3 regions of the Flavobacterium sp. C3NV genome follow, and region 1 is predicted to be linked to each of the others. Evidence: riboswitches for the same ligand, from Rfam matches in the RefSeq annotation. Region 1 holds a riboswitch; each other region holds the start of a gene.
The links. A riboswitch is a leader RNA that binds a small molecule or an ion and turns the genes downstream of it on or off. The one in region 1 is predicted to bind S-adenosylmethionine.
Positions count from the first base shown of each region.

Region 2: linked by a shared signal. The riboswitch ahead of ACIDC4_RS13515 (homocysteine S-methyltransferase family protein) and the one ahead of ACIDC4_RS00775 (redoxin domain-containing protein) in region 1 are both predicted to bind S-adenosylmethionine.
Region 3: linked by a shared signal. The riboswitch ahead of ACIDC4_RS13595 (alpha/beta fold hydrolase) and the one ahead of ACIDC4_RS00775 (redoxin domain-containing protein) in region 1 are both predicted to bind S-adenosylmethionine.

Region 1 is NZ_JBKQBJ020000001.1:181,629-183,902, reverse strand. It holds gene ACIDC4_RS00785 (BamA/TamA family outer membrane protein) at 1-532, opposite strand, end outside; SAM riboswitch class I at 1,018-1,117, shown strand; gene ACIDC4_RS00780 (hypothetical protein) at 1,170-1,304, opposite strand; gene ACIDC4_RS00775 (redoxin domain-containing protein) at 1,370-2,274, shown strand, end outside.
Region 2 is NZ_JBKQBJ020000008.1:154,098-156,371, forward strand. It holds gene ACIDC4_RS13510 (hypothetical protein) at 1-450, opposite strand, end outside; gene ACIDC4_RS13515 (homocysteine S-methyltransferase family protein) at 466-1,470, opposite strand; SAM riboswitch class I at 1,785-1,899, opposite strand.
Region 3 is NZ_JBKQBJ020000008.1:172,814-175,087, forward strand. It holds gene thrA (bifunctional aspartate kinase/homoserine dehydrogenase I) at 1-171, opposite strand, end outside; gene ACIDC4_RS13595 (alpha/beta fold hydrolase) at 173-1,156, opposite strand; SAM riboswitch class I at 1,234-1,342, opposite strand; gene ACIDC4_RS13600 (hypothetical protein) at 1,532-1,732, opposite strand.

The sequences.
Region 1 (2,274 bases):
TTGTATGCGTGACAGAAGAAGGTTCAATATCATCTTCGTATTTTGTGTCATAATGCGCATAAGCATATCCAAATCCCGCATAAAAAGATTTGAATAGTTTACGCTGAATCGTAAAACTTGCCATTGTTGTTTTAGTTCCGTAGTTGTAAAAATCAGGCACATCGATATCATCCACATAAAACTGTGCATTTTGATTGCCCGTTGCTGCGAAAAATTGCAAACGCCAGGAATCTTCTTTAAAAAAGAATTTGTTAAACGTGGCTATAAAATAGGATTTGTTGGTCGTGTAAACCGCAGATATACCAGATAAAGATTTAGGCGAAATAGTATCGGTTTTATTCAATTTGTACATCATCATGGGGATAGCGCCAAACATAAAATCCATTGTCCTATTGTAATTAAGATAAGGCATTACATTAAAATCAATATTTTTTTCTGGTTTCTTAGAGGCTGTAGTATCAGTAGATTTTGTCTGACTCCAAATACCACAAGACCATAAGAAGATGATTAGGAAAGGTAAGATTTTCTGCATTTTAAATTTACTTTTAAGTTAATCTTATAAAAAGTGTTTGTATTCTAAAGCGCATGAAGTGAAGTGATTATAAAAAACAGAACAACCATTTTTTACCCTTCATAAAAACTTAAAGATAAATATTTTTTTTTAAAGTTGTAAGAAAAGGCGAGGTCTATGTTCTAAAAAAAGGCCGTATTTTTAATTTTACTATTTTTCGAAAGAATCAATTTTTGTACTTTATTTTTTGTTTTGAAAAGCATTTCTTAATAATGTATGATGAAACTTTCATCCCAAAACACTGGATATCTCAAATAAAATCAAAGTGTTTTTTAACTCATAACAAATTGATATTTTTATTGTTATGCCTTATTTTACTGAGTTTCTGTGTCTTTTACAATTGGTTTCGTTGTGTATTAATTTAAAATATTTTAAAAAATAAATTTAAACTCTACTAATTACATAGAATTTATCTATATATTTGCAGAGTAGAAAAAATCTACATGAACTTATCCAGAAAGACTGAGGGAGTAGGCCCGATGATGTCTTAGCAACCTGTTGCCAAATAAGGTGCTAAATCCTTCCGCCAACGCGGACAGATAAGATAGATTTCATTAGTAAATCTGCATAAGATCATTAGTATTAAATCATTTATTTTTTAGAATGAAAACTGAACAAATATTACCTGCCTGTCCGGAAAAATGTAACTTATTTTCAAAAATAGAAAACCACCTTCTGGTTTTCCGAATGCACTACACGTAACTTTTTTAGATCCCATATCTTTTTTATCCATACAATAACAGACCATTTTAATATTGGTTCTGGAATTTCTATGTCCAATTTTTAAAAACAAACCCAATGAAAAAAATAGTAATATTTCTGGCTTTATGCCTTTGTGCAACAACAACTCAGGCACAAGAGGCAAACGTGCAGCTAAAAGGAACAGTTGTCGATACTGTGGCTCAATATGTTTACCTGCAAAAGTTTCACAACAAGATGTTTACCACAATAGATTCGGTAAAAGTTATAGACGGAAAATTCAGTTTTAAAACGAAAGTCAAACTTCCTGAATTGTACGGATTAAGCGTAAATACTGCTGATAGTCCATTATATATTTTCCTTGAAAAATCTCCAATTACAGTAAAATTAAGCCCTGTTAAATATTACAGCACATCGGTTGTAGAAGGTTCTGCGTCTCAGGATTTATTTAATAATTACAGAAAAACGGAGAATGTTGATATAAGTAAATTTATCACAGAACATCCTGGTTCTCTGGTTTCTGCATATGTGTTGTACCGAAATTGGTCGTATAGACTGAGTCCGGAAGAAATCACAAAAAACATTTCGCTTCTGGATAAAAGTCAGCAAAATTCCACTTACGTGAAAGAACTTCAGGAACTTGTAAAAGTGCTTAACGGATTACAGGTCGGAAAAAAAGCACCCGATTTTGTGTCTCAGGATCCAGAAGGAAAATCCATTCGTTTTTCTGAAAACCTTAAAGGATATACATTGGTAGATTTCTGGGCTTCATGGTGCGGACCTTGCCGAAGAGAAAACCCAAACATTGTAGCCGCTTACAAAGAATATCATGATAAAGGTTTTAATATCATCGGAATTTCATTAGACAAAAAGAAAGAAAACTGGGTAAAAGGAATTCAGGACGATCACTTAGACTGGCTGCATGTTTCTGATTTATTATTCTGGAATAGTGCTATTGCTAAATTGTATGGAGTAAGAGCTATTCCTGCTAATTATTTAGTCGA
Region 2 (2,274 bases), on a different contig from region 1:
TCCCCAAATCATATTATATAGATCTAAAAAAGGTTTTGCATTTTCATCATTCTTTTTGCTGGTAAAACCTGTGTCATAACTGACAAGTTTATTTTTGCCATTTGCCGTAATTAATATACTTTGCAAAAAACCAGGACTTCTGATTACAATATTCTTCTTATCATTGGGTTCAAATTTTGTCGGCATTTCAAAAAATTTGATTTTCAAAATGAACGAATAGATTTTTTCCTTTTCGTCCCTGGTTAGTTTTACTTTTATTATTTTTTCTTCTTTGACATATTTTCTATGAAAATTATTATTCTGAGAATCATAATAATCATTTCCTCCATTTTCAATTACAAAATAAAAATCAGTTGATACTTCTTCTCTAACTTTTGTCAAAGGTTTTCCACTGAAACCAAATAAGCCGAAAAGTACAAATACAACTATTATTATTTTAAATTGCTTCATCTCTATGGAAATTTATTATGCCAAAACAGGTGCCACACGTGGCTTATAATCCTTCGCTACTTCAGCAATTAATCTGATGTGATCCGGAGTAGTTCCGCAACAACCACCAATTATGTTGATTAAATTATCATCTAAATATTCCTTAATTAAAGCCTGAGTTTGTTCCGGCGTTTCATCATATTGTCCGAATGCGTTTGGTAATCCTGCATTTGGGTGCGCCGAGACATTGAACTGTGTATGCTGCGATAATGTTTTTAAATATGGTTTCAACAAATCGGCTCCAAGAGCGCAATTGAAACCAACACTCAATAACGGAATATGCGATACCGAAATCAAAAATGCTTCAACCGTTTGCCCAGAAAGTGTTCTTCCTGAAGCATCGGTAATGGTTCCTGAAACCATGATCGGGATATCCAGATTACGTTCGTCTTTTACTTCTTCGATTGCAAAAAGTGCTGCTTTAGCATTTAAGGTATCGAAAATGGTTTCTACTAACAATAAATCGCAACCTCCATCCATTAACGCCTCAACTTGTTGTTTGTAGGCAATGCGTAAATCATCAAATGTTACGGCTCTGTAACCTGGATCATTTACGTCTGGTGACATACTTGCCGTACGGTTTGTTGGCCCGATTGATCCTGCTACAAAACGTGGTTTGTCTGGGTTTTTAGCGGTGAATTCATCGGCTACTTCTCGTGCAATTTTAGCCGATTCGTAGTTTAATTCGTAAACCAAATCTTCCAGGAAATAGTCGGCCATACCGATCGTAGTTCCTGAAAAAGTATTGGTTTCTACGATGTCTGCGCCGGCTTCGTAATAAGCAGCGTGAACATCGCGAATTGCTTGTGGTTGTGTTATGGATAGTAAATCGTTGTTTCCTTTTAAGGGATGCGGGAAATCCTTGAAACGCTCTCCACGAAAATCTTCTTCGGAGAAATTATAGCGCTGCAACATTGTTCCCATTGCTCCGTCAAGGATTAGGATATTTTTTTTTATTGCTTCCTGAATTGTTATTGCCATGTCTTTTATCTTTTAGCTGCTAAGGTGCTGAGGCACTAAGATGCTAAGTTTTTTATTCTATTATAAACATACCTAACTGGTTTTGAAAACCTGTTAGAATACGTGTTTTGATTCACATTAATTCCAAAAAATCACTATTGTAAGCTAACTAGCCCCGATTAAGCCGGTATCCTCGCAGTGAAACGGAGAGATATAGGCGAAAGCGGGAACGATGACAGCAAAAAATGCGTCAATGATTCGCTCATAATACTGAATTCAGTAAAATAATATTGTATGGTTGTCAGGAAGAGTTTTGGGAAATACTTTATGTATTTGTGTTATCTATCTTAAATACTATGAATTTGTATTAAGTAGAATTTAGCACCTTCTTTAAGATAAAGGGTTGCTAAGGTTTCATCGGGTCTATCCCTCCGCCTTTCGTGATAACTTTCAATAATTTTAAGAACAGGGCAAAGGTATGAAATCAACATTCGATTTGCAAGTGTTTTTTTTAAGTTTCTGAGGGGCTAAGATTCTGAGGCTCTAAGGTTTTTTAAAAGGTGCTGAGATGATAAGGTTCTAAGTTTTAAAATCGACTTCTTTTTTTCAAATATAGCCCGCGGTTTCAACCGCCGGGAACGTATTGTGATAATTCGTTTGCGTTATAACCATATATATTGATTATGCGTTGTGTCTATATGTTGCGGGAATGCGATGTGTTTATACGTTGTGTTTATACGTTGTGTTTATACGTTGTGTTTATACGTTGTGTTCCAGTGGTTGAAACCACTGGCTATGTTTTATATATTTTATAAAAAATAAAGC
Region 3 (2,274 bases), on a different contig from region 1:
TTTAGCGGCAAGTTTCAAAATGTATTCTAATTCATCTGTAGCATTTCCGCGGGCAGAAACTACAACTGCAATTTGTTCTCCTTGATTTACTTTATCAGAAATGATTGAAACTACTTTGTTAAGTCCTTCTCCGTTTGATAACGATTTGCCTCCAAATTTTAATATTTTCATTTTATTTTTCTATTGTTTCTGCCTTAAAAATATCGGCAAGTAAATGATCTAATTGTTTGTACTCGATTAAAAAAGCGTCATGTCCGTGAACCGAATCTATTTCGCTGTAAAAAACATTGTCTTTGAACTTCTTTAATTCCTGAAAAGTTTCGCGATTTTCTTTTGGTGTAAAAAACAAATCAGAGTTGATTCCGATAATATGAATCGCTGCATTTGTTCTGGACAATAAAGTTTCGAAATCGTCACTATTTCTGGTTATATCTATGGTTTTGAGCAATTGGTTCATCAGTTTATACGATGACAATTGGTATCTCTTTTGTAATTTCTCACCGTGATGCGCCAGCCAGCTTTCGATATTAAAAATAGAAAGCTTGTCGTTTATCGTACGTTGAAATTTTTCTTTGAATGATTCAGGAGAGCGGTAACACAACATGGCATGTATTCTGGCATCTTCTATAGGTCTCGAAGAATTGTTCAGTATTTGCTCTTGTAAATAACAATTAGCAATCATCCAGTCGGTCGATTTCCAGTCGGTGGCAATCGGGATTAAATTTTGAGTAATATTAGGTTCTAATGCAAGGATCTCCCAGGCAATTCCTCCGCCAACAGAACCTCCAATAATGGTGTGCAATTGGGCGATATTTAATGCCTCCACACCTTTTATAAAAATTCTGGCAATATCTCTTGTGGTGAAATCCTGATAGTTTTCTATTACAAACGAATCGTTTCCGTTTCCGGGAACGTCGAATGCTAATACGGTATATTTAAGGGTATCAATTGTTTTTTCGTCGCCAATTAAGTCATTCCACCAGCCATTTTCGCCAGTAACCTGAGCATTTCCGGTCAAAGCATGATTGACCAAAATTATAGGCGCGCTATGCAATGGTAAACCAGAAAGCGTAAAACTCAATGGCAATAATGGATATGATGCACCACTTTCTGTGATGAAATCTTGAATTATAATGGGACTTGGTATATTTTCCAATTTCAAATCTTTTTATTATTGATTTGTATGTGGAAATATTAGAAAGAAAGTACTAGAGTGAAACTAGAAAATTCTTGTTGTTATCTTTCCACGTTTGGGCGTGGTAGAATGCAGCACCTTCTTCGATTTAACGAAGGGTTGCTAAGGATTCATCGGGTCTAATCCCTCGTCCTTTCTTTATAACATTTTCAATACGTGTTTGAACTTAAAGGTGCAAATTAACTACTTATTTCTTAAACTAACAAATTTTATCGAAACTGATTGCTTAATTTCTTAAACATAATTCAACCAAAAACTATTGTACGCAAAAAATTACCGAACAATTTGCCCAGTAAAATTAAGCAGGTATTCCCCTATTTTATGATACTTTTTGATTTAGATAAAAAGTGTTTCATTTTCTTTTGAATACATCAAAAACAATAATGAATTTGGTTCTTTTTTCTCTGCTATTTTATCAGCCTCCGTGATTCCAAATCTTGGGTGTACCAATTCATTTGCTGGGGGCGGATTATTTCTTTTAGCTCTTAAGTTTTTCAAAGTAGAAAATGTTCTTGTTATGTAGTTTAATTTGCTCATGATATTTAAGTTTATGTTAGTTTGCGTTTTATAATCTTTATTATTTGTTTAATTTTTTGTTATGGCAACCAAATGGAATAAAAAAACCCTTTTGGATCACAATACCAAAAGGGTTTAAGTTTTATACAACTTATATATACTTTTAGTATCAACAGACGCGTACACAAATACGTGCGACGTTAAACATCTTGTTCATCTGTAGGGATTTATTCATCTTGGATTTACTTGCTATTTTAAAAAATTCTTGCATTTGTTTTATTTTAATAAGCTTCCCGGAAACTGCCGAAATATTTTACTTTTATCTTCTTTTTTAAATCAATTAAGAAATAAAGTTGTTTCAACTTTTGTCCCGATCGACATAACTATTTTCAGAATATTAAGTTTATTTTTCTGGTAATTTTGAGGTATTACAAATGTGCGAATATTTTTTCAATTATGCAAGTGAGGATCAGCAAATTAATCCTAAAAAACGTTAAAAAACATCATTTTAACGTTAAAAAACATCTTACAAATTTAAGATTTAAAAATATGAGCGTTAAAAC